One region of the Paenarthrobacter ilicis genome, then DNA from elsewhere that is predicted to be linked to it. Evidence: riboswitches for the same ligand, from Rfam matches in the RefSeq annotation. Region 1 holds a riboswitch; each other region holds the start of a gene.
The links. A riboswitch is a leader RNA that binds a small molecule or an ion and turns the genes downstream of it on or off. The one in region 1 is predicted to bind S-adenosylmethionine.
Positions count from the first base shown of each region.

Region 1 (7,523 bases):
ACCGTGGAGCCGCACATGCAGGCACTGCGCGAGTTCGGCTTGTCCGTGGAAGCCAAGTCAGGCTTCTACTCCGTGGAAGCACCGCCGGCAGACGCGGACCACCGTTCCTTCGTCCTGACAGAACGCGGGGACACTGTCACGGAAAACGCCATCATGGCGGCCGCGCACCGCAAGGGCACCACCGTGATCCGCAACGCCAGCCCCAATTACATGGTCCAGGATCTCTGCTTCTACCTGCAGGGCCTGGGTGTGGAGATCGCCGGAGTCGGCACCACCACGCTGAAGATCACCGGACGGCCGGCGATTGACGTGGACATCGAGTACTTCCCGTCCGAGGACCCCATCGAGGCCATGAGCCTTATTACCGCCGGCATTGTCACCAATTCCGAGGTAACCATCCGCCGGGTGCCCATAGAGTTCATGGAAATCGAGCTCGCCACCCTGGAGCAGATGGGCCAGAAAATGGAGATCTCCGGCGAGTACATGGCCCGCAACGGGCGGACCCGGTTGGTGGACGTGACCACCAAGCCCTCCGAGCTCAAGGCACCGCAGGATAAGATCCACCCGATGCCTTTCCCCGGGCTGAACATCGACAACTTGCCCTTCTTCGCTGTGATCGCTGGCAACGCCGAAGGCCAAACCATGATCCACGATTGGGTCTACGAAAACAGGGCCATCTACCTGACGGAGCTCAACAAGCTGGGCGCACAGGTTCAGTTGCTGGACCCGCACCGCATCTACGTGAACGGGCCCACCAAGTGGCGTGCTGCGGAGATCGGCTGCCCGCCAGCCCTCCGCCCTGCCGCCTGCCTTCTCCTGGCCATGCTCGCCGCACGCGGTACCTCCGAGCTGCGCAACATCTACGTGATCGAGCGCGGCTACGAGGACCTGGCCGAGCGGTTGAACACCATCGGTGCCAAGATCGAGTACTTCCAGGACTAAGCTCCAGCCCTTTTTGCTGGATCATCGGCCTACGCACGTGGTGGAACCCCGGAACTCCGGACTCTCCTCTTGCTGCCCTGGCCGATGATCCAGCAGAAATTCGTTCAAGCCCGCGCCTGCGGTTTTCCTCGCGCCAAGAGCCTGCGGATCTGGGCCATGACCTCGTCCGGAGAATTCCAGATCTCTTCCGGGGCAAAGGCCAATGTTTGGAATCCCAGGGCCTGCGCGGCGTTCAATCTGCCCATGTCCTTTCTCCACGCAGCCCTTGAGCTGTGAAACTTATAGCCGTTGACCTCCACGATCAACCAGTCGTCCACCAGCGTGTCCACCCGGCCCACGCCTGGGATGCGGACTTGGCGTTTGAAGGAAAGTCCCTCCGCTTCGAACAGTATTCGGGCGCTGATTTCCGGGACGGATTCGGACAGGCCATCGGCCATGCGCAACCTCCTCCTCGCATTTCCGAAGTAGTTGGCTGTCAGCTCACTTTCAAGGACGTCCCGGGCAACTCCGCACTTTTTCATCGCCGACTCTGCCATTGCAATGGCATCGACGTCGGACAGGCAAGTCAAGGCATGGATGACAGTGTCTTCCAAGGAGGCGACGGGCAAGAGTCCCTCCGAACCCAGCCGCAGGCCACCATGCCGTATGAATCCACCGCCGCGGTTATGCCTTGTTGCCAAGTGGAGACGTGTTGGCTGGTCTTTGAGCCAGAGCCCATAGCGGACGGCCGCACTGGCGCACGTGAGGTATCCGTTGTGCACAAGAGCAGAGAGATACTCCTTATCCGCGGAAGGTAATGCCCAGATGCCGTGCCGGGGTTGGTACGCTCCGTCCATCTTCCGGAGTTCCGCTGGTCCGTAACCGTGTCCTCTAAGGAGACTGACTTTTGCCACTCCACCCACTGAAACCAAGAATTCGTGTGCGTCCATAGGGACAGCCAGCCACGGCGCGAGACTGTTGGGACCGGGGAGCCTGTCTTATGTGGATAAGGTCATGGCAATTTCTGCTGAATCATCGAATTCCCCACTTGGTGAAACCCTGGAAGCCCGTGCTTCCGCCCCACTGTCCTAGGCGATGATCCAGCAGAAAGTGCCGCGTTGGCCTACCGATGCCCGGCGAACCACACCATCGTGGCGGCCCTACACCTGTTTGAGGGCTTTTTCCAGGTCCAGAATCAGGTCCTCAACGTCCTCAAGGCCCACGGACAACCGCACCACGCCATCGCTCAGCCCAATTGCTGCGCGACCCTCCGGGCCCATGGCGCGGTGGGTGGTGGTGGCCGGGTGGGTGATGAGCGACTTGGAGTCACCCAGGTTGTTGGAAATGTCGATGACCCCCAGGCCGTCCAGCAAAGCGAAGGCGGCTTCTTTTGCGGAACGCCCGGAGGACGGGGACAACTCGAAGGTCAGCACTGTTCCGCCGGCCTTCATCTGCTGTGCCGCGAGCTCATATTGCGGGTGGGACTTCAACAGCGGGTACTTGACCCAGCTGATGGCGGGCTGCTGCTCCAGCCATTCCGCGATCTTCAAGGCGGAGGCCGAGCTGTGGCCCACACGCAGGCCCATGGTCTCCAGGCCCTTGGTCAGCACCCATGCGTTGAAGGCGGACAGTGCGGGGCCGGTGTGCCGCATGAGCTGCTTCACGGGCCCATCGATGAATTCCTTGGTACCCAGGATTGCGCCACCCAGGACGCGTCCCTGGCCATCAATGTGCTTGGTCCCCGAGTACACAATCACGTCAGCGCCCAGGTCGCCACAACGCTGCAACAGCGGCGTGGCAAACACGTTGTCCACCACCACGGTGGCTCCGGCAGCATGGGCCAACGCGCTGACCGCTTCAACATCCACGATTTCCTGCATGGGGTTTGACGGCGATTCGAAGAACACCGCAGTGGTGGGCTCAGCCAGGGCTTCGCGCCACTGGTCCAGGTCCGGGCCATCAACAAACACCGTTTCCACGCCCCAGCGCGGCAGGATTTCGTTCAGGATCACAAAGCAGGAGCCAAACAGTGACCGGGCGGCCACCACACGGTCGCCTGCTGCCAACAGGGCACCCAATGCGGTGAAGACCGCGGACATGCCCGACGCGGTCGCAAAGCAAGCTTCGGTGCCTTCCAGCAGTCGGAGGCGCTCCTGGAAGGTGGCCACCGACGGGTTGCCGTATCGGGAGTAGACGAATCGTTCGTCCTCGCCCGTAAAAGCGCGCTCGGCTGCTGCCGCGGATTCGTAAACGAAGCCGGAGTTCAGGAAGACGGCCTCGGACGTTTCCTGGAAATTGGTACGGTCAAGTCCACCGCGTACGGCCTGGGTGTCGGGGCTCCAGCCGGCGGCGTCGGGATTGAAAGTCATTTAGTTGGTCCCCAGGTTCGTCGGCAGGCCGCGGTTTTTCCAACCATTGACAGTGCGCTCGCCATAGCGGTCCGGCTCACCTTCAAAGCCTTCAAGAACGTTGTAGGCGGTGAAGCCGGCCTGCGTTGCTGCCGTGGCGGCGGAGATTGACCGCTGCCCTGAACGGCAAAGGAACACCAGTTCGACGCCGTCACCCTCCGGAGCCTGCTGCTGCAGGTCCTCGATGAAGCTGGGGTTGGGGATTCCTCCGGCGAGGTTCCACTGGATGAACAGGGGATCGTTCTCCGTTGCCTTGGTGTCCGGGATGCCGATGTGGGCCCATTCGGCTTCGGTGCGGACGTCCACCAAAATGGCGCCCTCCTCAAGCTTGGCCCACGCATCCTGCGGGTTCAGGTCACCTGCGTAGCTCATGCGTGTCCCTCGAATGCTTCGTCGTCGCCTTCCAATTCGTCGACGGCGGTTGCCACCGCGGCGTCGGCACTCGCGATGGCGGCGGGCAGCACAACGGCTTGGGCAACAATGACCTGGGCACCGTTGAACGTTGCTGCCGGGCTGCCATGGAGGACGTAGCCTTCAGCCAGGGCCGCGCTGATGCGCTCGCAGAATTCGCGGTTATCCGGGCCCGTTATCAGGCGGTAGGAAAGTTTTTCTTCAGTGGGTTCAGGCATAGCTGGTGCTCCTCAGTCACGCTTGCAGTTCGAATTTGTCCGATACGCCGAGTAGTCACCTGAGGCACCCCGCCGGAGAGAGGGTTGCCGACCAGCAAGTCAGGGCTTCGCGCTGGTACTCATTACTCAAGAAAAACGTAGCATTTCGCAGCGCTTGGGCGCACTTGGAGGCAGAATCACCACCGTCATGTTGCGTAACCGGCAATGCCTTGGGCTGGGTCCTTTTGTGACCTCCCGGGAGCATAATTGACGCAGTACGTCCCCCTGTAACTTCGCAAGAAATCAGGTCGCGGTGAACGGACAGAGCAGTTCTACACTCGAGCCCATGCTGCATTTTGGATGGTTTGTAGGCCACGGATTTGGCGTCCAGGGCTGGGGAACTCCGGGCTACAGCCTGGGCTATGACTGGAAGAAGCCAGCCCTGTACCAGGAGGCGGTGCGCGCGTTCGAGCGATCCGGCCTGGACCTGTTCATCATTGAGGATTCGCTGACTGTTCCGGACACCTACGGGGGCACGGCCGAGGTTTCCCTGGCCCACGCATCCTTCGCGCCCAAGCACGATCCTTTGGCGTTGGTTCCGTACCTGCTCTCAGCCACCCAGCACCTGGGCATTGTTCCCACCGTCAGTGCTTCCTTCTACCCGCCGTTTACTGCTGCACGGCTGCTGGCCACCCTGCAGCACTTCTCCGACGGCCAGTTGGGCTGGAACGTGGTGACCTCCGGCAGCGACCTCGCCGCGCAAAACTACGGGTTGGACCAGCAGATCGAGCACGACCTACGGTACGAAAAGGCTGAGGAATTCGTGGACGTGGTCAGGCAGCTGTGGCGTAGCTGGGAACCTGACGCGATCCGTGAGGACAGCTCCGCCGGCGTCTTCGCCGATCACAACAAAGTGCATCCCATCCATCACACCGGTGATTTCTTCTCCGTCCGGGGCCCGCTGAACACTGCACCCCTGCCCGAGGAGCCCGTGCTGGTTCAAGCCGGCGCCTCTCCCCGCGGCAAGGCTTTCGCAGGTGGGCACGCGGACGTGGCCATCGCCTTGGCCCGCGGTGTGGACGGCATGAAGGCCTACCGTGATTCGATCCGTACCGAGGCCACCAAGGCAGGAAGGGATCCCGACGCCGTCAAGGTACTTTTTGTTCTGAAGCCCACCGTGGTGGGAACCACCGCTGAAGCCCGGGAACTCCGTGCCCAGCGGCGGGAACTGACCCAGCGCGACATCGACAGCCAGCTGAATTCCATCTCCTATCTTTCGGTGATCGACTTCAAGCAATTCGACCTGGACGCTCCGTTGCCGGAATTGAGCACCAACAGCAATCAAGGCACGCTGGAGCACTTCGCCAAGGCGGCTCCTCCCGGGTCCACGCTCCGGCAGATCCTCCAGGCCCGCAGCGGCGGCGCTGGCGATTCGATCATTGGCACCGCGGAGGAGATTGCCGATTATCTGGAAGAAACGGGTGCTGCCGTGGGCGGCGACGGTTTCCTCTTCTCCGGCTTCGTGGATCCCGCCACAGTCCACGGCGTTCTGGACAAGCTCACCCCCGAGCTGCGCCGCCGCGGCCTGTTGAGGAAGAGTTACGGCAACGGTGGCTTCCGCCAGAACCTCCTGGATTTCTGATGGCGTCACATGACACTCTCCTGCTGGGAACGGCACATGTCCGTGCTGGGGATATTGCCCGGGCTGCGTCCGATTCCCTAGCACGGGTGGAGCTCACCCAGGACGTCCTGGCCCTCATTGGCCGATCCCGTGAAGTGGTGGAGCGCGCTGCTTCCTCCGGTCAACGCGTCTATGGGCTGAACACCCTGCTGGGGTCGGGCCGGGATACGGCTGTGGAGGAGAAGTCACTCCTGGCCTATCAGGTCCAGGTGGTCAGGTATCACAACAGCGGCGTGGGCCAGTACCTGGACCGCGCCGCCGCGCGCTCCATCATCCTGGCCCGCCTGGTTGGATTCAGCCGCGGCGGTTCGGGCGTCCGGGCCAGCACCGCCCGGTTTTACGCCGAACTCTTCAACCGCGGAGTCTTCCCCGCCATCCCGCGCGAAGGATCCGTGGGCTCGTCCGACCTCACCCAGCTGGCCGCCGTCGCCGCCGTTGCGCTGGGTGAGGGGCAAGCCTTCCAAGCCGATGGCACCGTGGTGCCCGGGGCCAAAGCTCTCGCCGACGCCGGCCTGCAGCCCCTGCAACTCGGGGCCGGAGAAGCGTTGGCACTGGTGAGCGCCAACGCGTACTCCGTAGGTGCGGGGACGCTCGCCCTGGTGCGATTGCAGCACCTGGCCGGGTTGGCCGACGTCGCACTGTCACTCTCGCTTGAGGCGATCGCCAGGTACGACGACGGCGGCAACCTCAGCCCGTTCTCGCCCGCCATCCAGGCGGCCAAGGCGGTGGACGGACAGAAGGAGTCGGCTGCGGCGGTGCGGCGGTTGCTCAGCGGTGGGTGGTTGGAGGACGTCCGTCCGGAAGTTTCCGTGCAGGACCCGCTGTCCTTCAGGGCGGCGCCGCAAACCCACGGCGCCTTCCGGTCCCTGGTAGCCGGGCTCGAACTCGCCTTGGAGGTTGAGCTCAATGGCCGGGGCGACAATCCCTTGGCGGACGTGGACTCCGGGGTGATGGTGTCCGGCGGGAACTTCCAGCCCCTGCAGTTGGCGCTTTCCTTTGAAGGCCTCCGGCTGGCGGTGGCCCATGTGGGGATCTCCAGTGAGCGGCGCATTGCCAAGCTGTACCCGCCGCAGCGTGCCATCCGCGCAAAACTCTTGGGGGAGGCGGCAAAATCCGGTCTGGTCCAGGAAGAATTACCTGGCTTGCTCTGGTATTCGGCGGCCGGTTTGTTGGCTGAACTCAAGTTCCTGGCAGCCCCGGCAACCCTTGGCGCTCCCACCTTGTCGGCCGACGTCGAGGACCATTCAACCCTGGCGCCGCTGGCTCTTCAGTACCTCGAAAAGTCCTTGGATTCGTTGGAAAAATTGCTGGTTATCGAAGCGCTGACGGCGTCGTACCTGCTGATCGGGGCCAAAGATGGGCGGCCGCTTGGCCAAGGGACCGGTGCGGTGGTGGGCAGGCTGGCCGATCTCCTGACTGATCGTCCCGCAGCAGCTGACCTGGTGGAACGGGCGCGCGCCTTGCTGCGGGAGGCAGCGGCCGGGCTGGAAGGAAAGTGGGAACGGTGAGCACAACAACCGGTAATCGCGGCAGGCATGCTGCAGAGTTTGCCCCGGACGGGTTCCGTGGTGCGGTGCCGGGTGGGGCTTCAGAGGACAGGGCGGTTCTAAACAAGTCCATCCTGGAAAGCGGGTCCATCCTGGAAAAGGTGGGCAATACGCCCCTGGTGAGGTTGGAGGCCCTGGGCCGCGGGCTGGGCAGCTCCATCCACATCAAACTGGAGTCCGAGAATCCCGGCGGTTCCATCAAGGACCGTACGGCCCTGAGCATGGTCCGGGCGGCCGAGGAATCAGGGGAATTGCGGCCAGGGGCCACCATTGTGGAGAGCACCTCCGGCAATACCGGGATCGGGTTGGCTCTCATTGGCCGGCTGACGGGACATCCCGTGGTGGTGATCACCGGCGA
Region 1 covers NZ_JAFBCD010000001.1:3,497,796-3,505,318, reverse strand. Annotated here, with positions in the region: gene JOE60_RS16010 (UDP-N-acetylglucosamine 1-carboxyvinyltransferase) at 1-942, shown strand, start outside; gene JOE60_RS16005 (endonuclease domain-containing protein) at 1,047-1,871, opposite strand; gene JOE60_RS16000 (O-succinylhomoserine sulfhydrylase) at 2,082-3,290, opposite strand; gene JOE60_RS15995 (rhodanese-like domain-containing protein) at 3,291-3,701, opposite strand; gene JOE60_RS15990 (DUF1737 domain-containing protein) at 3,698-3,958, opposite strand; SAM riboswitch class IV at 3,972-4,085, opposite strand; gene JOE60_RS15985 (NtaA/DmoA family FMN-dependent monooxygenase) at 4,251-5,579, shown strand; gene JOE60_RS15980 (aromatic amino acid ammonia-lyase) at 5,579-7,126, shown strand; gene JOE60_RS15975 (PLP-dependent cysteine synthase family protein) at 7,237-7,523, shown strand, end outside.

Region 2 (7,523 bases), 950 kb from region 1:
GCTTCGCTGCGACGGTCCTGACCGTCACCTCTGTCCTCAACTCCTACGTTGAGTGGCGCGCAGCAGACATCAGCACCAAGGAAGCCCGCTCCGCCCGCAAGATGCGGTTGCTGAAGAACATTTCCCTCACCGGTGGCGTCCTGCTTGCTTCCGTCGACACCGCCGGACGTCCCAGCATTGCCTGGCGCGCCGAGCACCTCGCCGCCGATGCCAAAAAGGTTACTGGCAAGAAGATCAAGCGCGCCGACAAAGCAGTACGCAAGGCCGTAGACAACGCAGTTGGAGCATAAGCAAGAATGACAGGCACCACCCCCGCAACCACCGATTTGCCCCCCGGAACCACGCTGCCCTTGTGGCCCGCACCGTATGCTGCAGGCCCGGTGGACGCAACGGTGACAGTGCCCGGCTCCAAGTCGCTGACAAACCGTTTCCTTGTGCTGGCAGCTTTGGCTGACGGTCCCTCGGTGTTGCGGGCGCCCCTCCACTCCCGTGATTCAGCACTCATGATCGAGGCTTTGCGGAAGTTGGGTGCCGGCATCAGCGAAGTACCCGGAGATGGCGACTACGGTCCCGACCTCCACATCACCCCCTTGGATCCGGACGCGCCTGAGGGTGATACTGCCATTGACTGTGGCCTGGCCGGAACCGTGATGCGCTTTGTTCCGCCGTTGGCCGCCCTGCGTCAAGGCACCACCCTGTTCGACGGTGACCCGCACGCCCGTAACCGGCCCATGGGGACCATCATCGAGGCACTGCTGGCGCTGGGCGTCCCTGTCGCCGCTGAAGGCGGCAGGGCGCCGTCGGCCCTTCCATTCAGCGTCAACGGAACCGGCGCAGTCCGCGGTGGCCACTTGGTGATCGATGCCAGTGCGTCATCCCAGTTCGTCTCCGCACTGCTTCTGGTGGGCGCGCGCTTCACCGAGGGACTGCACCTGGAGCACGTAGGCAAGCCCGTTCCCAGCCTGGACCACATCAGCATGACGGTGGCTGTTTTGCGCAGCGTGGGCGTTCAGGTGGACGATTCCGTGCCCAACCACTGGAGGGTTTCGCCCGGTCCCATCAAAGCCTTCGACCAGCGGATTGAACAGGATCTTTCCAATGCGGGCCCGTTCCTGGCGGCCGCGCTGGCAACGCGCGGAACCGTCCGGATTCCCAACTGGCCCACGGGCACAACACAAGTGGGCGACCTTTGGCGCTCCATCCTGGCCCAGATGGGTGCCACGGTTTCCTTGGACAACGGAACCCTGACCGTCACGGGCGGCCCCACTATCAACGGCGCGGATTTTGACGAGACGTCGGAACTGGCCCCCACAGTGGCGGCGCTCTGCGCCCTGGCAACCAGTCCGTCGCGCTTGACCGGCATCGCCCACCTCAGGGGCCACGAAACTGACCGCCTCGCCGCCCTGGTGGCTGAGATCAACCGCTTGGGAGGGGATGCGGAAGAGACTGCTGATGGCTTGATCATCCGTCCTGCCGCACTCCATGCCGGGGTGGTGCACAGCTACGCTGATCATCGGATGGCCACCGCCGGAGCAATTCTGGGCCTTGCCGTGGAAGGCGTAGAGGTTGAGGACATCGCCACCACGTCCAAGACCATGCCCGCTTTCCCGGAGATGTGGATGAGGATGCTCCAGTCCACGGGCGAGGAAGAGGCCGGCAAGTAGTCATGGGTCGCGATGCACGTTCCTGGGACGAGTCCGATGTCCGGATCAGGCCCAACAAAAAAGGTTCCAGGCCACGCACCAAGGACCGCCCCAGCCACGATGATGCCGTCATAGGCAGGATCATCACAGTGGACCGTGGGCGGTACAGGGCCGTGGTTGACGAGGACACATCCGACGAGCGGGTCATCATCGCCGCCCGCGCCCGTGAGCTGCGCCGGAATCCGGTGGTTCCCGGAGATTTTGTAGCCCTGGTGGGCGACGTATCCGGCTCCGCAGACACGCTGGCCCGGTTGGTGCGGGTGGAGGAACGTCGCACGCTGCTGCGCCGAAGCGCTGACGATACCGATCCGATCGAACGCGTTGTGGTTGCCAATGCCGATCAACTGGTCATTGTGGTGGCCGCAGCCAACCCTGAACCACGGACGGGATTCATTGACCGGGCCCTGGTGGCAGCCTACGACGCCGGGATTGAACCACTGCTTCTCATCACCAAGGCGGACGTCAAGGACCCCACCGAGTTGCTGGCCAACTACCTGAGCCTGGACTTCCCCGTCATCATCAGCCGGACAGCGAATTCAGAGGCCGGCGGTATTGATGCCCGATCGGACGACGGACTTTCCGCACGATTGGACAGGGACGCCGTGGGCCAGCTTCGCTCACACCTGGGCGGCAAGGTAACGGTCATGCTGGGACACTCCGGCGTGGGCAAATCCACCATGGTCAACGCCCTGACCGGCGCTGAGAGGGCAACCGGAGGCGTCAATGCCGTCACGGGGCGTGGCCGGCACACATCGTCCTCAGCCTTGGCGTTGAAGTTGGCTGATGCTCCCTCCGGAAGCTGGATCATTGACACGCCGGGCATCAGGTCCTTCGGCCTGGCACATGTGGACCCGGACAGGATCCTGCATTCCTTCCCCGATCTGGAGCCTGGCACCGAGACCTGCGAACGCGGATGCAAGCACGACGCCACGGCCATCAATTGCGGCTTGGACTCCTGGGTGGCCGATGGTCATGCGGGCCCCTCAGGTCCGGCCCGGCTGGCGTCCCTCCGCCGCCTGCTCGGAGCCGATCCGCGCCTGGAAGCCAAGGAAGCCAAGGAACTCGGCACCGTCAACTGATGGTTACGGGCCGCACCTCCCCCTGATCCTTGCGTTTCAGGATAGTTTGGTGGCATGACCCAACCCGTTTCCACCTACAACGATGACTTGCGCCTGGCCCACGTCCTGGCCGATTCCGTCGATGCGCAGACCATGGATCGCTTCAAGGCGCTGGATCTGAAGATCGAGACCAAGCCGGACCTGACCCCGGTCACCGACGCTGACAAGGCGGCAGAGGAAGCAATCCGCGGGCAACTGTCCCGCTCCCGTCCCCGTGATGCCGTCCTCGGTGAGGAGTTCGGCAGCAGCGGCCACGGTTCGCGCCGCTGGATCATCGATCCCATAGATGGAACCAAGAACTTTGTGCGCGGCGTGCCGGTATGGGCAACCCTGATCGCACTGGTGGACGAAGGCGAGCCGGTTGTGGGAGTCGTCAGCGCTCCGGCCCTGGGTAAACGTTGGTGGGCCGCCAAGGACATGGGCGCCTATATGGGGCGCTCCCTGGCCTCGGCCACCCGGCTCAGGGTCTCGAATGTGTCCTCCCTGGCGGATGCCTCCATGTCATATTCGAGCCTGTCCGGATGGAAGGAACGCGGCAACCTCGATGAGTTCATAGGGCTCACAGAGGATATCTGGCGTACACGTGCCTACGGCGATTTCTGGTCATACTGCCTGGTTGCGGAGGGAGCAGTCGACATCGCCTGCGAGCCCGAGCTCAACCTCTACGACATGGCGGCGCTGGTTCCCATCGTCACGGAGGCCGGAGGACGCTTCACGTCCCTGGAAGGCGAAGACGGACCCTTCGGGGGCAACGCACTTGCCACGAACTCGATTCTCCACTCAGAGGTCCTCAAGCGGCTCAATCCGGCAGTGGATGACCTCCTCTAAGAGAACCCGGCTTTGGAACCATTACTGAATATTCGACGGCGGTTGGGCCCTTTTCGGCCCTGCCGCCGTTCGTTTATTCGCCAGATCCTTCACATCAGGCCCAACGTAACAATGGGCTTAACATTTACCCCCGGCTTTTGACAGCTCCCGGGAGTGCCCTAATCTTTTTTACAGGTCACGAGTGCCAGCGCTAAACCCCGGTTTGCTGGCCGGCAACCCTCCATTCGCGGTGGGGTGCCCCGGGTGACGACCCGGCCGGTCCGGAACGGATGCGGCAAGCGCGGATTCCCCTTGCGGGCGTCCCTCTTGAATGAGGTCTGATGAGTACTGCCACGATTAAATCCCCGATCCCTTCCGCTGCTGCATTCACCACTGCTGCTGCGCGCCCACTGGCGGCCGTCACAGGCGCCGAGTTGCAGGCGCCACTGATCCAGGGTGGACACGTCCGGTACGCAAACCTGGACTATGGAGCCTCGGCTCCGGCGCTGACCATCGTGTCGGCTTACCTCAACGAGGTCCTCCCCTACTACGCAAGCGTCCACCGTGGTGCTGGATTTGCGTCGCAGATCAGTACATCCGTCTACGAGAACTCCAGGAACATCGTGCGCGAGTTCGTGGGCGGCCGCGCTGATGACGTAGTGATCTTCACCCGCAACACCACTGACTCGTTGAACCTGCTGGCAGGATGCCTCCCCCTGGTGGACGGCGAACCTGCAGGCGACGTCCTCTACCTCGACATTGAGCACCACGCCAACCTTCTCCCCTGGCAGGCTGTGCCCCACAGGAGCGTCGTGGCAGCCAAGACGCTGAAGGAGACGGTAGCCAACCTCCGGGCCGAGCTGGCCCAGGGCGGCGTGAGCCTGCTGGCCGTTACGGGAGCGTCGAACGTCACCGGCGAAATTCTGCCCATCGCGGAGTTGGCCGCCCTGGCGCATCAATACGGCGCCCGGATTGTGGTGGATGCGGCACAGTTGGCGCCACACCGTCGCATCAACATCGCGCAGGCAGACGTGGATTATGTGGTGTTCTCCGGCCACAAGCTGTACGCACCCTTTGGCGCCGGAGTCGTAGTGGGCCGTCCTGACTGGCTCGACGCCGGAACACCCCACTTGGCCGGCGGCGGGGCAGTACGTGAGGCCCGCTTGGATTCGGTGAGCTGGGCCACCGGTCCCGCCCGCCACGAGGGTGGTTCGCCGAACGTTCTTGGCGCAGCAACCCTGGCCCGTGCAACGCAAGTCCTGGCCGCTCTGGACGAAGGAGCATGGCACGCCCACGAAGCCGCCATCCGCAGCTACCTGGTAGCCGGACTGGAAGCCCTGGACGGCGTCACGGTGCACCAGATCTTCAGCGACTCTACGGACACCATTGGCGTTGTTAATTTCTCGGTGGAGGGATTCGACGCCGGTTTGGTGGCCGCTTATCTGGCAGCGGAACATGGAGTGGGCCTTCGCGACGGCCGCTTCTGCGCCCACCCCCTGCTCAAGCGGCTGGGTTTGCCCTCGGGCTCGCTCCGCGCCAGCTTCGGCGTGGGTTCACGGCTGGAGGATGCCTCCAGGCTTCTGGCCGGCATCGAAGCCCTGACAGTGGACGGCCTCGGCTGGGATTACGTGGTGGATGAGGGCCGCTGGGTTCCTGCCAATGATCACCGCAGCTACCCGGACTGGGCACCGAACACTCCGGGAACCGCTGGCGCCGCTCCCTGCACCATCGACTAGGCGCGGGCGATTAAGCTCGGGCGATCAAGCACGTGCGACCAAGCGTGTGCGACCAAGCACGTGCGACCCGGGGTGGAACGGCCGGCACTGCGGTAAATTCGTAGGGTTTGCTTTTACACCCTGCGAAGGAGATCCGCGTGGCCAGCAGTTCACCGAAGGCACCGAAGGGCGTCGGGTCAGTACCCGGCCCGGCTGGGCCCAAGGGCCCGAAGTTGCAGGCTGGCCGCAGGCACGAACTCGGCCGGAGCTTCCAGGATGGCGGCGAGCACTACGACCGTGTCCGGCCGGGGTACCCGGCAGACTCCGTTGACTGGTTGCTCCCTGCCCGGGCCTCATCGGCAGCCGACATCGGCGCCGGCACCGGAAAGTTTACCGCCCTTCTTGTTGAACGCGGATTGACCGTAGCCGCGGTGGACCCTTCGCGGGACATGCTGGAGCAACTGCGCTCGGCGTACCCCGAGGTGGACGCCCGCGAGGGCACGGCCGAGGCAACTGGCCTGACGGACTCAACATTCGACGTCGTCAGCGTTGCCCAAGCCTGGCATTGGTGCGATCCGCTGGCTGCAAGCACTGAACTCTCACGCATCCTGTCCCCTGAAGGTGTCCTGGGGTTGATCTGGAACCAGCTGGACACCTCAATTCCCTGGGTGCACCGGTTGTCCCGGATCATGCACGCCGGTGATGTCCACAAACCTGGCTTCAGGCCGGTTACAGGCCCGGAATTCACCGATCTGGAAAGCCACCATACGCGCTGGGAGGACCGCCTGACACCAGAAGCCATCATGGAACTCACCAAATCACGCAGCTACTACCTCCGCGCGGATCAGGCTACACGCCAGAAGGTGCTGGGAAACCTGGAATGGTACCTGTACGAACACCTGAGACACGCTCCCGGGGACACCGTTCCTTTGCCCTATTTGACGCAAACCTGGCGGGCCCGCAAAGTGGTTCGGACGGCCCCACGGTAGGCTGGTGACGTGAAGACCAGTACGCCCTCCTCCTCGATAGAGGACTACGTCAAGGTCATCTACTCCTTCACGGAGTGGCAGGACAAGCCCATCACCTCCTCCCAGCTTGCCCAGCGGCTGGGTGTAGCGAACTCCTCGGTTTCGGAGATGGTCCGTAAGCTCAAGGACCAAGGCTTGGTCAACCACCAGCCCTACAGCGCCATCCGGCTGACGGAATCAGGGCGGCAGCTTGCCCTCGCCATGGTGCGACGGCACAGGCTCCTGGAAACCTACCTGGTGGAGGAACTCGGATACAGCTGGGACGAGGTCCACGATGAAGCCGAGATGCTGGAGCATGCTGTGTCGGACACCTTCATCGAACGGATGTCTGCCAAGCTCGGCCATCCACTGCGCGACCCCCACGGCGATCCCATTCCCGCGGCGGACGGCACAGTGGATCTCCCGCATGCCTATCAAATGATTGAACTGGACAAGGGACATTCCGGCCGCATCACCAGAATCAGTGACGAGAACCCGGAATTGCTTCGCTACCTGGCCACCGAAGAAATAGCCTTGGACGCTCCGATCGAGATTCTGGGACGCAAGCCCTTCGGTGGTGCCCTGGTGGTGCGTATCGGCAACCCTTCACAGGGCCGGGAGTTCGACCTCGCCGATGAAGTCTCGTCCGCGTTGTGGGTCCAGAGCTCAGGAACCCACCCGGGTTGTGTGCTTCCCGCTTCCTGAACGGACCCGCCGTCGTCAGTTTTGAACCCCAGCGGCAGTCCCGGCCGACGGCGTGGGTTCCCGGGGCGGATTCCTGATCCCCACCATTGAGGCCAGCGCTCCCAGGAAGAACAAGGCCGCCGTGACAAGCAGTGCGTTCCGGAGCCCCGCTCCTGAGAAAACCGGGCCAACAATCACTCCGGCGAAAGCAATGGCAATCAGGCCGGCAATGCGAGCCACGGCATTGTTCACGGCTGATCCTATTCCAGCTTCCTCCGGGGGAACCGCGCCCAGGATCGCTGCGGTGAGAGGCGCAACAAGCGTGGCCAGGCCGATTCCGAAAACGATCTGCCCAGGCAATACCTGGGTCCAGTAGTTCAAGGGTTCGTCCACTGCCAGGGACATCAGGAAGCCTGTCCCGCACAGGAGCGGTCCCACCGTCATGAACCACCGCGGACCATATTTGCCCGCCAGCCCTCCGGAATACGA
Region 2 covers NZ_JAFBCD010000001.1:2,544,854-2,552,376, forward strand. Annotated here, with positions in the region: gene JOE60_RS11620 (DoxX family membrane protein) at 1-290, shown strand, start outside; gene aroA (3-phosphoshikimate 1-carboxyvinyltransferase) at 297-1,664, shown strand; gene rsgA (ribosome small subunit-dependent GTPase A) at 1,667-2,782, shown strand; gene hisN (histidinol-phosphatase) at 2,837-3,649, shown strand; SAM riboswitch class IV at 3,823-3,936, shown strand; gene JOE60_RS11640 (aminotransferase class V-fold PLP-dependent enzyme) at 3,970-5,364, shown strand; gene JOE60_RS11645 (class I SAM-dependent methyltransferase) at 5,502-6,332, shown strand; gene JOE60_RS11650 (metal-dependent transcriptional regulator) at 6,342-7,055, shown strand; gene JOE60_RS11655 (MFS transporter) at 7,071-7,523, opposite strand, start outside.
Region 2: it holds a riboswitch for S-adenosylmethionine, as region 1 does, so the genes downstream of both, JOE60_RS11640 (aminotransferase class V-fold PLP-dependent enzyme) here and JOE60_RS15990 (DUF1737 domain-containing protein) in region 1, are expected to answer to the same signal.

Region 3 (7,523 bases), 1.7 Mb from region 1:
AGTGAACCCCATTCCGCGGAGGGCGGTGGCGCGCCGAACCCGAGGAAGCTCAGCGATGAAATCGACAGGACTGCCATGCCGAACTCCAACGCGGACAAGGCAAGAACCGGGCCGGCAGCGTTGGGGAGGACATGTCGGAGCAAAATTGAGTGCCACCGGACTCCCGAGGACCGCGCCGCCTCAACGTACACAGCAGTGCTCACCCGGAGGGTTTCAGCCCGCATGATCCGGGCGAAGTTGGCCACACTGGCGATGCCCACCGCGATGGCGATGTTGATGGTTCCGAAGCCGAGCACCGTGATGAGCGCCAAGGAAAGCAACAAACTGGGAATGGCCAGCAGGACATCCATGACGCGCATGATGGCGTCATCCACCCACCCCCTGATGGAGCCGGCCAGCAAGCCAAGTGCCGACCCCGCAACCAGGCCGACGGCAACGGCCACAGCCGTAGCAGCCAAGGACGTTGCCGAGCCGTGGACCACCCGTGAGAACAGGTCGCGACCCAGGCTGTCCGTTCCGAACCAGTGTTCCGCGGATGGTGGTTTGAGCCGCGACGACGGAACACCCGTGTCCGGAGGCCACTGGGTAAAGGCCTGGGGAACCAACGCCCACAGGATCACCAAAGCAAGGACCAGCACGGACAGCACCAAGCCGGGCTTGGCCAGGAACCTTCGGGCGCCAGCCCATAGGGAACCAGCCCATCTAGCTGAAGCCTGGTGGTCGGCCGGCGGGACGGGAACTGCCGCCTCGGGTGCGGCGGCCGAGTGCCCAGCCGCAGGGTCTACGGAGTGCGTCTCCCTCACAAGTTGCTGCGTCATGATGGCCCTCCTAGACCTTGGCCCCGCGCGCTGTGTTGATACGCGGGTCCACGAGCGGATAAATCAGGTCAACGATCAAGCTGGTGATCACAAAGATGGCGGCGGCCAGGACCACCAGGGTCTGAACTACCGGGATGTCCCTGCTGTTGACGGCCGTGACAGTGAGCCGCCCGATGCCTGCACGGGAGAACACTGTTTCGCTCACCACTGCCCCGGCCAGTAGGTTTCCCACCAGGATTCCGAGCATGGTGAGCGTGGGAATGGCTGCGTTCCTGAGGGCATGGCCAAAGTTGATCAGTGCTTCGCTGGCTCCCTTGGCCCGGATCTGTTCGATGTACGGTTCGCCCAATGTCTGACGCAAGCTGCGCGTCAACAGCTGGGCGATCACCGCTGAGGTGGGTATGGCCAGAGTCAGGGCTGGAAGCACGAGGCTCTGGCCGCCGTCGTTCCCTATCGCGGGAAACAAGCGCAAGCGGAACGAGAAGAACTGCAGCAGCAGGAGGCCGATCCAGAAGGTGGGCACCGCGATGCCCAAGGGCGGCAGGGAGGAGAAGGCCTGGCGGATCCAGCGGTTGCGGCTGAACGCCGCAACCACTGCCAGGGCGCTGCCCAGGAGCACCGCGAGTGCGAATCCCGCTACAGCCAACTTGATGGTCTCCGGCAAGACTTCCGCCACAGTCTGGGTCGCAGGGACACCGTTCTTGATGGACAGTCCGAAGTCCAGCTGGAGCGCCTTGACCAGGGCAATAAAGTATTGCTCGTAAAGAGGCCTGTCCAATCCGTACTCGGCGCGGAGTTTCTCCACGAGAGCCGGATCCACTGCGTTCTGTTCGTCGCCGCTGGCCATGATGCTCACGGCGTCGCCGGGCAGCAAGTACAGGATCAGGAAGGACACTGTGTAGGCGGCCCAGAGGACGAACGCGCCCTGCAGCAACCGTTGGCCGATGTAGCGGATCATGGGATTCCTACTTGCTCAGCCAGGCGTCGTAGAAGTCCAGGCGGCTGGAAGCTTCGAAAGTGAGGCCCTTGACTTTGTCGCTGGCGGAAATGGTGGTGGACAGCTCATACAGCGGGATGGAGTGGGCGTCCTTAATCAGGATTTCCTGTGCTTCGTCCACCAGTTTCTGGCGTGCGTCCTTGTCCAGTGCCGCGGCCTGCTCGCCCAGGACATCGTCCACGGGCAGCTTCTCGCGGAGGTTGCTTCCGCCACGGGCTGTGGTGGAGGCGAAAACGGTGCGCAGGACGTCCGGGTCGCTGCGGGTCAGGTTGCCGTAGGAGAAGTCATAGGTCTTGTCAGCCTGGGCAGCCGTCACGTCCGCGATGGTGGTGAACTTCAGTTGCAGGTCCACGCCAATCACTTTGAGTTGCTGCTGCACGAGCTCCAGTACTTCCTTGGGTGACTGCCAGTAAGTGACCTTGAAGGACAGTTTCTCGCCGTTCTTCTCACGGACCCCATCCTTGCCAACCTTCCAGCCGGCATCGTCCAGGAGCTTCTTGGCGCCATCGGGATCATTCTTCAGCAGCTCGCTGTAGTCCTTGAAGTACGGCGTGGTGTGGGAGAGGACGCCCTTGGCCGGCTGGTCCGCTTCGGTCAGCAAGGTCTTGGTAATTTCCTCACGGTTGATGGCCTTGGAGATGGCCTGTCGGACGGCAGTTTCCTTGAGCTTGGGGTTGGACTGGTTGGCGTACAGGTTGTAGACCACACCCGGGTTGGCGCGTGTTTCGTTCCAGAAGCCGTTGCCGTTGAACAGGCTGATGTCAGCCGCGGAGATCGCCGCCGTGGCATCGATCTGACCGGACTGAAGGCTGCCCGTGCGGTTCCCTGCCTCGGGAATGATCTTGAACGTCACAGTCTCCAGGTAGGCCTCGCCCTTGTTGCTGTTGGTGGCGGCGGGCCAGTTGTAACCGGCCCGCCGTTCCAGGACAGCTTCCTTGTCCACGGTGTAGCTCTTCACGCTGAACGGGCCGGAGCCGGAGAACTTCCCGGCGCAACGGTCCGCCTCGGAGAGCGTGGCAGATGCCGGGGACAACAGGCCGAGGGTGAACGTGGACGTCGCCTGGAGGAACTGCGCGTTCGGCTTGGAGAAGTCCACCACCACTGTCTGCGGATCCTTCACGGTGATGGCGCTGACATCGCTCAGGTAGGTGGAGCCCAGGGTCGCTTTGGCACCGAGCGCCTTGATGGCCTCGAAGTTCGTCTTCACCGAGGCAGCATCAATCGCGGTCCCATCTGCGAACGTCGCACCGTTGCGGAGGGTGAACGTGAAGCTGGTGGCGTTGGTGTTGGTTTCGAACTTCTCCGCGAGCCACGGAACGATCTCTCCCGTCGTCGGATCCTGCGACGTCAACGACGCCACGGTCTGGCGGGCAATCGCGATCGCATCGTTGTTGCCCACCTGCTGCGGGTCAATGCAGCCGCGGTCAACGGACACCGCGAAGTTCAGGTTGCCACCGGAGACCGGGGTGGCGTCGGCACTCTGCTGGGTGCCGGCGTCGGCCCCTCCAGCGCAGGCTGAGGCCAGGAGCGCAAAGGCTCCCAGGACGGAGACGACGGCGGCTGGTTTCCGCAGCTTGCGCGCTGCGGTTGGGGTGGGGACGCTCATGCGACTTCTTCGCTTTCAGTGAGTTGGGTGCTGGTGAGGGATCCCCGGCGGGTCAGCGGGGCGCGGAGGCCGAGGTTTTCGCGGAGGTTGGTGCCTTCGTATTCGGTGCGGTAGACACCGCGGTCCTGCAGGCGGGGAACCAGTTCGTTGACGATGTCATCCAGCCCGCCAGGGACAATCCACGGGGTGATGTTGAAGCCGTCAACGGCACCGGTGTGGGCGTACTCGGCGAGTTTGTCCGCAATATCGTCGTAGGAACCCACAAGGCCGCGGCCATTGAGCCGGGAACGTGCAGCAACGAACTGGCGGATCGACTGGCCGTTTTCCTTGGCGTCCGCGCGCCACTGGGCGGCGAGGTCTTTGGCGCTTTTCCCGTGGAAGGCGTTGCCGCGAGTGGGGTTGGTGAGGTCCACAATGGGGTCGATATCCGGCAGCGGACCGTCGGGGTCGTATTCGGTGAGGGTGCGTCCCCAGAACTGTTCCAAGTAGGCGATTGCGGTTTCCGGACCCACTTGCAGCGAGCGGACCCACTGGTGCTTTTCTTCCGCTTCAGCAGCTGTGGCACCGAGGATGAACTCCTGGCCGGGGAAAATTTTCACGTCATCTGCCGGACGCCCGGCCTTGAGGGTGCGGGCCACGATGTCGTCGCGGAATTTCTTGGCATCCTCCAATTCGGGGTGTGCCGAGAAGATCACGTCGGCGTTCCGCACGGCGAAGTCACGGCCGTCCGGCGAGTCCCCTGCCTGGAACAAAACAGGGTGCTGCTGGCTGGAGCGCGGAAGGCTGCCGGTGATGTCGACGTCGAAACTCTCGTCCTGGCGCTTGACTGTGGTGATGGCGTCCTCGCGGAGCCAGCGTGGATCATTCCGGGACCCGGCGATTGCGCCGTCAGCCCAGGAATCCCAGATGGCTTTTGCTGTCTGAACGAACGCTTCGGCCCGGACGTAGCGGTCCTCGTGCTTGAGGAACCCGCCGCGCCTGAAGTTGGCACCGGTCCATGCGTTGTCCGTGGTGACGATGTTCCATGCCGCACGGCCGCCGGACAGCAGGTCCAGACTGGCCAAGCGGTGGGCGAGGTCCGCGGGATCGTTATACGTGGTGTTCTGCGTCGCCACCAAACCGATGTTGGTGGTGATGGCTGCGAGAGCGGCGAGGGCGGTCTGCGCGTCGGGACGGCCCACGACATCCAGATCGTGGATCTTTCCAAGGTGTTCCCGGAGGCGGAGTCCCTCTCCGAGGAAGAAGGCGGAGAAGAGGCCGCGTTCAGCTGTCTGGGCGACCCGGCGGAATGATTCGAAGTCCGTTTGCGAGCCGCTTTGTGCGTCCTTCCATACGGTGGTGTGGTTGACGCCTTGGAAGAAGACACCGAATTGAATCTGGCCGTTGCCTGCGATGCGGTGATGGTTGGTCATGGTTCTGCTCTCTGAATGTGGCTCTTGGGAGTGTGGTCTGGGCGCAGCTCAGGCCGCGGCGAAGCGGTTCACGGGACGGGGAAGTCCGAAGCTTTCCCGCAACGTGCTTCCCGGGGCCGGCGCTACCACCAGCCCGGTGCGGCGCAGTGCGGGGAGCACCTTGTTGGCCAATTCGGGGAGGTCCACATCCAGGACCGCTGGTTTGAGGCGGACGCCGTCGGCTGCTGCGAACAGCGTGGTGAGCAGTTCCACCAGCCCTTCGGCGCTGCCCACGTAGCGGGCTCCGCCTGTCCATTCCTCGTACGAGTCCAGTTCGGCCAGACGGCCCGCGGCTGCCTGTCCACGGGAATCGAGGATGACGTCCAGCTCCACCAGGGTCCTCGGCGCACCCGCGGCAGCTGCTGCCTGGGCTGCTTGCGGGAGGGCGTCCGTGGTGGCTGCCGAGACCAAGGCAACGTCAGCTTCGACGGCGGGAATCAGCTCGGCGGGCGCGAACACCACTACCTGCCCTTGGAGTGGGCGCGGGATGATGGACGGTCCCTTGACGGAGAAGCGCTCACCCTCAAAGTCGGCGTAGTGCAGCTTGTCCCGGTCCACGTATCGGCCGGTGGCGACGTCACGGATCACGGCGTCGTCTTCCCAGGAGTCCCAGAGCCGGCGGCTGGCTTGGACCACATCTGCGGCTTCGCTGACTGCCTCGCCTTCCGGCAACTGACTACGGCCAACAGAACGGGCCTCGGCACGGAGGTTGTCCGCGTTGACCAGCCAACCCGCCCTCCCCAAGGAGGAGTAGTCCAGGCTGGCCAGCTGCGTGGCTACATGGAACGGCTCGGTGAAGAGCGTTCCGGCTTCGGGGACCAGGCCGATGGAGCGGGTGATGGGTGCCGCGAAAGCTGCCCGCTGGATCGCGTCGATCCGTCCGGCGATTCCAGTGGATTCGGTGTCCACCACGCGGGTGTCCTTGAAGGTTGCTACGTGGAAACCGGCGATGTCCGCTGCCTGGACAGTTTCACGGATCCGTTGGCCCCCCAAGAGCGCCTGCGGATCATGGTGGGCCTTGCGCCACGCAGCTGGGTGGGCGCCGCCGCCGTCGAGCTCCAACGCGATGACGCGGGAGCGGAATTCGGGTACAGGAGTGGAAGGCATGATTCTCTCTTTCAGAGGCCGCACAGCGGCCGGGACGACATTCACTTGCCGCAGATGCGGCCTGGTCTGTTTCCGGAGCACCCCGCCACGTAATGCCTGAGGGTTGCCGCAGCACGAGCCGGTCCTTGGCGTGCTGACTCTTGACCTGAACTTGAATCTAGGAGGCTGTCCAAGGAATGTACAAACCGCTGGACTTGCGGCGTCAAGGCGGGAAATACCACGTCAAAGGGCTGCTGGAATCGTCATTTTCGGGTTTTGGAAGGGTCGGTTGTGACGGCCCGTTTCGCCGGATTTCGCTGGATTTACTCCGGTTGAGCGGGGTGACGGATCGGCTTTGGCCTCTGCGCGGGGCTCCGTAGTGTCGTGCCATGCCGAAGCCTCCAGTTACTCCCCTGTCCGTCCTTGACCTGAGCCCGGTATCGGCCGGTCAGACTCCCGGCGATGCCCTGCGGAGCACCCTTGCCCTTGCCGCCGCTGCCGAGGCTTCCGGCTACTCGCGGTATTGGCTGGCCGAGCACCACCTCAACACCGGCGTTGCCGGGTCAGCCCCGCACATTCTGGCCGGGTTGGTTGCCTCCGCCACCAAGACCATCAGGGTGGGGACCGCTGCCACTCTGCTGGGGAACTACCGTCCCCTTCAGATTGCGGAGAGCATTGGAACACTGGCCGCCGTGTTCCCGGACCGCGTGGACTTGGGCTTTGGCCGCTCCGGCCCGCCCAAATCCCCCAGCGATCCGGCTCCGGGAGTGGTACCCGCTGACTCTTCGGAGCCCACCGATCGAGTGGTTGACGGACTGCTGATCCCCGCGCCGCGCCCCATCTTCGGCGCTGTCCTGCCCAGGAAGTTCCGGCTGCAGGGTGAACTGCTGGGCCGCTTCCCCGGGGACACGGACAACTTCGAGAACGACATCCAGGACATCATCGGATTTTTCACCGGCGAGTACAGGACCAAACACGGCGAGGAAGTCACGGCTACACCCGCCCTCGGCCAAGCGCCGCAGTTCTGGGTCCACGGCTCAACAGCCGGACCCAGTGCACGGTTGGCCGGCAAGTTGGGCCTCCCCTTCGGCGCGAACTACCACGTGGCACCGGCGGGGGTTCTGGACTCCATCGCCGAGTACAGGGCTCACTTCGAACCCTCCGCGGCTTTGCCGGAACCGCATGTGATCGTCTCTGCGGACGTGCTGGTGGCTCCGGACGAACGCCAGGCCCAGCGCCTGGCCCGCGGCTACGCCCAGTGGGTTTACGGGATCCGCAGCGGCCAGGGTGCCATCCCGTACCCGTCACCGGAGGATGCGCTGGAGCTTTTCTTGGACGCCGAAGCCGGGGAGCTCATCAAGGATCGCCTGGACACACGGTTCGTGGGTGACCCCCACCAGGTCAGCGAAGGACTCCGCACTTTGCAGCGGGCCACGGGTGCCCAGGAACTTCTCATCACCACCATTGCCCATGATCCCGCCGACCGGCAGAACTCCTACCAGCTGCTGGCCGAGGTATGGGGTCTCTAGCTTTTCCGATTTTCCAACCACCACCTATATAAGGGA
Region 3 covers NZ_JAFBCD010000001.1:1,831,357-1,838,879, reverse strand. Annotated here, with positions in the region: gene JOE60_RS08395 (ABC transporter permease) at 1-818, opposite strand, end outside; gene JOE60_RS08390 (ABC transporter permease) at 829-1,776, opposite strand; gene JOE60_RS08385 (ABC transporter substrate-binding protein) at 1,784-3,421, opposite strand; gene JOE60_RS08380 (NtaA/DmoA family FMN-dependent monooxygenase) at 3,418-4,833, opposite strand; gene JOE60_RS08375 (LLM class flavin-dependent oxidoreductase) at 4,882-5,979, opposite strand; SAM riboswitch class IV at 6,016-6,125, opposite strand; gene JOE60_RS08370 (LLM class flavin-dependent oxidoreductase) at 6,348-7,487, shown strand.
Region 3: it holds a riboswitch for S-adenosylmethionine, as region 1 does, so the genes downstream of both, JOE60_RS08375 (LLM class flavin-dependent oxidoreductase) here and JOE60_RS15990 (DUF1737 domain-containing protein) in region 1, are expected to answer to the same signal.

Region 4 (7,523 bases), 2.1 Mb from region 1:
CCGGGATCCCGGCCATCATCGACACGTCAGGTCCGGGGATCATCGCCGCAGCCCGGGCGGGGGCCGACATCCTCAAACCCAATCACCACGAACTCGCCGAAGCGACAGGTGAGGACAGCATCGAAGCCGCCGCCCGATCCCTCCTGGCCATGGGTGCGCGGACAGTCCTGGTCAGCGCCGGCGCTGACGGCATGCTCGCTTTCGATCACGCGGCTCCGGGCGGTTACTGGAGCGCACGGTTGCCGGAGGCCCTCAGCGGTAACCCCACCGGGGCGGGCGACGCCGGTGTGGCGGCTGCCGCCGTCGCGCTCGCCGAAGGCGTCAACGAACCCCGTGAGATCCTGCGCCGGGCCACCGCTTGGTCCGCGGCGGCGGTGCTGATGCCCGCCGCCGGAGAAATTTCCCCACGCTACCAGGAGCTGCAGGAGCAGCTGGTCATGACTTGGAAGGAGACGCCATGACGTTGGTCAACACCCGCGAACTGATGGAGCTGGCCGAGGCGAACGGTACGGGCCAAGGAGCCTTCAACATCATCCACCTGGAGACCGCCGAAGGCCTGGTGGCAGGAGCCGAGGCGGCAGGAGTTCCTTTGATCCTGCAGATTTCGGAAAATTGCGCCAAGTACCACGGCGGACTTAAAGCAGTGTCCTTGGCGGCGCTTGCTGTGGCGGAATCAGCCGCAGTGCCGGTTGCGTTGCATCTGGACCATGCAGAGTCGGAGGAACTGGCCCTGGCTGCTGTTGACCTGGGTTTCGGGTCGGTGATGTACGACGGCGCGCACTTGCCCTACGCGGAGAACGTCGAAGCCACCCGGCGCGTTGCCGCCTACGCGCACTCGCGCGGCGTGTACGTGGAGGCCGAACTCGGCAAGTTGGGCGGGAAAGACGGCGCGCATGCCCCTGGAGTCCGGACGGACCCCGGGGAAGCGGAAGCGTTCATGGACGCCACGGGTGTGGACGCACTGGCCGTGGCGGTGGGGTCCTCGCACGCCATGACGGAGCGGAGTGCGGCTTTGGACCTTGAGCTGATTACGAAACTGAAGGCCGCAGTGCTAAAACCCTTGGTGCTGCATGGGTCCTCGGGTGTCACGGACGAAATGCTCGTAGCTGCTATTGGCGCGGGTATGACTAAAATCAACGTATCCACACATTTGAACGGGTTCTTTACCCGCGCCGTCCGTGAGTACCTCGATACCAACCCTGCAGTGGTGGATTCCCGGAAGTACATCAAGGCCGGCCGGGATGCCCTGGTGCTGGAGTCCGCACGTATGCTGACGCTGTTCGCCAAAGCGAAATAGCGTCAAACCCGCGAAAGGCTCGTCATGACCCGCACCGATCGGCTGACCGCCATCCTTGATCTCCTGGCCGAGTCCGGCCGGGTGGACGTGGAGGACATCGTGACGCGCCTGGGCGTGTCGCCGGCCACGGCCCGCAGGGACTTGGACAGTCTTGCCAAGCAACGCCTTCTGAGCCGGACCCGGGGCGGGGCAACCACGGGATCTGTTGCCTACGACCTTCCCGGTCGTTACAACCGGGACGACCACGCCGCCGCCAAACAGGACATTGCCGCAGCTGCTTCTGCCCTGATCAAGCCGGGTGCCGTGATCGGACTCAGCGGTGGAACCACCAACACCGCGTTGGCCCAGCTCCTGTCCACGCGCGAGGACCTCAACGCGCCCTCGAACAGGCCCACGCTCACGGTGGTGACGAATGCCATTAACATTGCCTCCCAGCTGGCGGTCCGTCCCAACATCAAGATCATGGTCACTGGCGGGATCCTGAATCCGCGCTCCTACGAACTGGTGGGTCCCTACACCGACGTCATCATGCAGAAAGTGGCGCTGGACATCGCGTTCATCGGCGTGAACGGAGTGGATCCGGAGCTGGGCCCCACCATTACCGATGAAGGCGAAGCCATGGTCAACACAGTGATGGCCCGCCGCGCCACGGAATCCTATGTGGTGGCGGACTCGTCCAAGGTAGGGCGGCGGTCCTTCGCGGCTATGTCGGGATACGACTTCCGGCACCTGATTACGGACTCCGGAATCAGCGCCGAGCACAAGGCCGCATTTGAGGCTGCAGGCACGGAAGTAACCGTAGCCCAGCCCAGCTGATGCCCGGGCGAGCGATGCCGTTCTTGCTAACCGAAAGCGCGCTTCGCTAGAACGTCATCCGTGGGGCATCCAGTACGGAATCGTCAACGTCCCGGGGCGCCCACTGGCTGAACGGGGTATCGAGGCTGTACCGGCCGCCGTCGTTCCTTATCAACGTACGCAACTCGGCGTTGTCAGGGTTGTTCAGCGACTCGAAGTACTCCACGGTCCAGTGGAACCAGCGCATGCAGAACAAACGCATGGTCAGTCCGTGGGTCACCAGCAACGTGTTCTGCGGATAGTCCGGTTTCTGCCAGTGCCGGTACAGGGTCTCCATGAAAGAGGAGACGCGGTCGTAGACATCCGAGCCGGACTCGCCCTCGCGGAAGCGGTAGAAGAAGTGGCCGTAGAGGTTGCGCAGGTCCTGCTGTGCCTGGATGTCGCCGGCGATCTGGAAGTTGGCCCAGTCCTGTTCGCGCAGCCGGGGCTCTTCAATGACCCGCTGGACCGCGTCCCCCAGGTCCAGGGCTTCCAGCGTTTGGTAGGCACGCAGATAAGGCGAAACGTAGACGCATACCTGTTCGCCATCGAGCTTGCGCCGAAGCTCCCGGCCCGCCACCCGTGCCTGTTCCACACCCAGATCGGTCAGCGGGATCCTGTAGTCCGGGACCCAGTTGTAGATGGACGTGTCGGCGTTGGCGGCAGATTGGCCATGCCTGATCATGAAGATTTTCTCCGGGGAACCCATCCCACCAAGCATAGGGCGGTGTCTCCCGGCAAAGTGGCAGGAACTGCGGGCAAGATAGGAACATGCTCCTCGCTTCCCGTCGCCGGCTGCGCGCCGAAGTACTGATTGTCCTGGGCCTGTCCTTGGGTCAGTCGGCCGTGTACTCCGTGGTCCAACTGTTGGACAAGCTGTCCCGCGCCCCCTTGGCCGAAGGCACATCCACCCTCAACAGGTCCCAGAGCACGCGTGAGTACTTCGACCTCACCTACCAGTTGCTGGACATTGTGTTCGCGCTGGTGCCAGTGGCTTTGGTGTTCTACTTCCTCTCAACGCACGGGACCAGGCGGCCGGAGGAAGCCGGGGGCTCGGCGTTCGCCCGCCTCGGATTCAACGTTGCGCGGCCCGGGAAGGATCTCCTGCACGGCCTGGGATTGGCAGCCATCATCGGGATCCCATCGCTGGGACTGTATGCGGCGGGCCGGGCGTTGGGGATCACCACCGCCATTGTTCCCAGCGGCCTGGACGCCTACTGGTGGACCGTTCCCGTGCTCATCCTGTCTGCCATCCGCCACGGCATTGTGGAGGAAGTCATTGTGGTGGGCTACCTCATGGACCGCTTTGGGAAGTTCGGCTGGAGTACGCCGGTTGCCATTGTGGTGAGCGCCCTCCTGCGGGGGAGTTACCACCTCTATCAGGGCTTCGGGCCGTTCTTGGGCAACGTGGTGATGGGTTTGGTGTTCGCCTGGATCTACACCAGGACCAAACGCGTGATGCCGTTGGTCATTGCGCACGCCATCCTGGATATTGTGGCCTTTGTGGGCTTCAGTTTGTTCGGCAAGGCCATCGGCTTAGGTTAAGCGCAAGGCCCTTAAATGTATCCGGCCGCCATCGATGGGTGACGTCATTGGCACCCGCTGATGGCGGCCGAAGTTTCCGGGCAGGACCGCTCCCGTGAGGGACGATGCCGGGGCGGACAGGGTCAGATGGTGACTGCCCCTGAGGCGGTTTCGAACGTGACCGCCATGATGCCGGGCGTTCCACGCGGAGCAATCCACTGAACAGCTACGTCCTCCAGTGGCTTCTCCACTGGCTCGCCCAACCATTCGGTGACGCGTTCTGCCGAGCCGGCGATGGTGAGGCTGGACATCTTGACTTCACTTTCGTACGCCCTGGACGGGTGCAGGGTGGGGTCGCCCTCCCATTTGAGCAGGTACGGCACCTGGGGATCAGCGATCAGGCCGAGGATGCCAATCTGCTGCCAGACCAACTCGCGGCCGTCCGGGAATTTCCGGTTGCCCGGGACAGCGGCGCGTCCCAGGCGCTCTTCGAAGGGGGCCAGGTCATCCACAGCCACGCACCAGCCCATCCAGCCGCCACCGGCAGCCGAGCGGGCCCTTACTGCCTGGCCAAAAGGTGCTTTGTCTGAAGCGGGGTGGTCCAGGACCTCCACCACTTCAAGGTACTTGTTGTCCGCGAGGGGAATGATCATGTTCCGGGTGCCGAAGCGCGGGTGCACTCCACCCCGGACTGCGTCCACTCCGAGAGCCGCGGAAATTCGTTCGGTAGTGGCCAAAAGGCCATCTCGTTCACAGGCGTAAGAGACGTGATCCATGCGCATGGCTTCATCTTGGCACTTTGTGATTCGGGTCTCAGCTAAGCCATGCCTAACTAACATAGGACATGGCTCGCGGGGTATGGGAGCGTCATGGAATGACGCGTTACGACAGAAAGATACCGGCAGCGTCATAAAGCTGTCCAAGGCCCCGGACGCTTCCTAGACTGGCGACAGCTCACACCACACTGTCATTCACCCTGATTCCGTGCGCCACTAAAAGGAGATTTCCATGTCACAAGGATGGTCATTCGAAACACGCCAGATCCACGCAGGGCAGGCACCGGACGCCGCAACGGGCGCCCGTTCCCTCCCGATCTACCAGACCACGTCATTCGTTTTTCCCAGCGCTGAGAGTGCGGCCAACCGCTTCGCCCTGGCAGAGCTGGCACCCATCTACACGCGGATCGGAAACCCCACCCAGGAGGCCGTGGAGCAGCGGATCGCCAGCTTGGAAGGTGGCCTCGGTGCCCTGCTGTTGAGCTCAGGCCAGGCTGCCGAAACCTTCGCCATCCTGAACATCGCGGAGGCCGGCGATCACATCGTGGCCAGCCCCAGCCTTTACGGCGGAACCTACAACCTGCTGGCACACACCCTGAAGAAGTTCGGGATTTCCGTGACTTTCGTGGAGGATCCGGACAACCTGGATCAGTGGCGCGACGCCGTTCAGCCCAACACCAAGCTCTTCTTCGGCGAGGTCGTCTCCAATCCCCGCCAGGACGTATTGGACATTGAAGGCGTTGCCCGGACCGCCCATGAGGCGGGCGTGCCGCTGATCGTGGACAACACCCTCTCCACGCCGTACCTGATCCGTCCCATCGAGTGGGGTGCGGACATTGTGGTCCACTCCGCCACCAAGTACCTCGGCGGCCACGGCTCGGCAATCGCCGGCGTGATCGTGGATTCCGGAAACTTCGATTTCGGCAAGGACCCGGAGCGCTTCCCCGGGTTCAACACCCCCGATCCCAGCTACAACGGGCTGGTCTACGCCCGGGACCTGGGCAAGGACGGAGCCCTGGGCGCCAACCTCTCCTATGTCCTGAAGGCGCGCGTCCAACTGCTTCGTGACCTCGGCTCCGCGGTTTCGCCGTTCAATGCCTTCCTCATCGCGCAGGGCCTGGAAACACTGAGCCTGCGCGTGGAGAGGCATGTGGAGAACGCCACGAAAGTGGCCGAGTGGCTGGAAGCCCACGACGACGTCGAATCGGTCGCCTATGCGGGCCTGCCGTCCAGCCCGTGGTACGACCGTGGCCGGAAGTATGGCCCCAAGGGCACGGGCGCAATCGTTGCTTTCAATATCAAGGGCGGCGTTGAGGCAGGCAAGCGCTTTGTGGACGGACTGGAATTGCACTCCCACGTAGCCAACATCGGTGACGTCCGCTCCTTGGTCATCCACCCGGCGTCCACCACGCACAGCCAACTGACTGCCGAGCAACAGAACGTGGCCGGCGTCAACCCGGGACTGGTGCGCTTGTCGGTGGGCATTGAGCACGTGGATGACATCCTGGCTGACCTCGAGGCCGGGTTCCGGGCCGCGAAGGGCGCCTGACGCCAGGACGCGCGCACAGGGCACGCCGTCGCGCCCCCGGCAGCACGCCAAGGGCGCCGCCTGATCGACGATAATTCGTCAGGCGGCGCCCCAGAGGGCTGTTCCGTGAACCATGACGCCCCAAACCGTCACACTGGTGTCACATTCTTCGCCAGAACAGTGGTCTTTTTCCTAGACTCTACGTATTAGGTCATGAGTGCCAGCACACAGCCCCGGCTTGCTGGCCGGCAACCCTCCTTCCGCGGCGGGGTGCCCCGGGTGAAGACCTGGCCTGTCGCACGCAAGGCGGCAGGCAAGCGCGAGGTGAGGTTTTAAGGAATGACCATTACTGCTACAGCTCTCCCTACGTCCGGGGAAAAGGACGGAACAGTCAAGTACGCCAGAATAGGTTCCCTGGAGCTGGAGGCCGGCGGCTACCTGCCGGACGTTGTGCTGGGCTACGAGACATGGGGCAGGCTGAATGCTGATGCCTCCAACGCGGTGCTCATCCAGCACGCCCTGACCGGCAGCACGCACGTAGCCCGCGGGGACACGGCCGAGGAAGGCTGGTGGGAACAGCTGGTGGGCCCCGGTGCGACCGTGGACACCGACAGGTTCTTTGTGGTGTCCATCAACATCGTGGGCGGTTGCTACGGAAGTACCGGCCCGTCCACAGAGGCGCCGGACGGCAAGCCCTGGGGGTCCAGGTTCCCCTTGGTCACCCTCCGGGACAGCACCCTGGCCGAGGCGCGGCTGGCCGACGTCCTGGGCATCAACGCCTGGCACGCAGTGCTGGGGGGCTCCATGGGCGGCGCCCGGGCGTTGGAATGGGCAGTCACGCTGCCCGAGCGCGTGAAACGCTGCGGTGTCATCTCCGTGGGTGCCTACAGCACGGCCGAACAGATCGCATTCGCGCAGTCCCAAACGCTCGCCATCCGGCAGGATCCGCATTTCAACAACGGCGACTACTACGGCGGTCCGGCCCCCGAGGACGGTTTGGCCCTGGCCCGCAGGATCGCCCACATCACCTACCGTTCGGCACTGGAACTGGACCTCCGGTTCGGCCGGGACGCCCAGCATCAGGAGACTCCCCTCGCGGCAGCGGTCCTGGCGGAACGTGGCCGCTACCAGGTGGAAAGCTACCTCGACCATCAGGGCACCAAGCTGGTGAAGCGGTTCGACGCCAACAGCTACGTGGCCATCACGGAGGCACTGATGTCCCACGATGTAACGCGCGGCCGCGGAAACCTGGAGGTCGCACTGTCACGTGCCACGGCAGAGTTCTTTGTAGCCGCAGTGGATACGGACAGGCTCTACTTCCCGGCCCAGTCCGAGGAGCTCGCCGCGGCCCTGCCCGGGGACGTTGAGGTTCACCGCATCCAGGCACCGATCGGGCACGACGGCTTCCTGACCGAAATCGGCCAACTCTCAACCCAACTCCGCCAGGCCTTCTTCGCCTGAGGCAGCAGCGGGGCGGCAGTGCTAGCCGCGCATGATCTCCCCGCGCTGGCGCATGTAGTCCTCCATGGCGATCTCGCCGTTGGTGAACTTTGCGTCCAGCTCG
Region 4 covers NZ_JAFBCD010000001.1:1,387,275-1,394,797, forward strand. Annotated here, with positions in the region: gene JOE60_RS06330 (1-phosphofructokinase family hexose kinase) at 1-461, shown strand, start outside; gene JOE60_RS06335 (class II fructose-bisphosphate aldolase) at 458-1,297, shown strand; gene JOE60_RS06340 (DeoR/GlpR family DNA-binding transcription regulator) at 1,322-2,113, shown strand; gene JOE60_RS06345 (histidine phosphatase family protein) at 2,160-2,840, opposite strand; gene JOE60_RS06350 (CPBP family intramembrane glutamic endopeptidase) at 2,903-3,676, shown strand; gene JOE60_RS06355 (VOC family protein) at 3,799-4,437, opposite strand; gene JOE60_RS06360 (bifunctional o-acetylhomoserine/o-acetylserine sulfhydrylase) at 4,664-5,980, shown strand; SAM riboswitch class IV at 6,169-6,285, shown strand; gene metX (homoserine O-acetyltransferase MetX) at 6,299-7,420, shown strand; gene JOE60_RS06370 (hypothetical protein) at 7,442-7,523, opposite strand, start outside.
Region 4: it holds a riboswitch for S-adenosylmethionine, as region 1 does, so the genes downstream of both, metX (homoserine O-acetyltransferase MetX) here and JOE60_RS15990 (DUF1737 domain-containing protein) in region 1, are expected to answer to the same signal.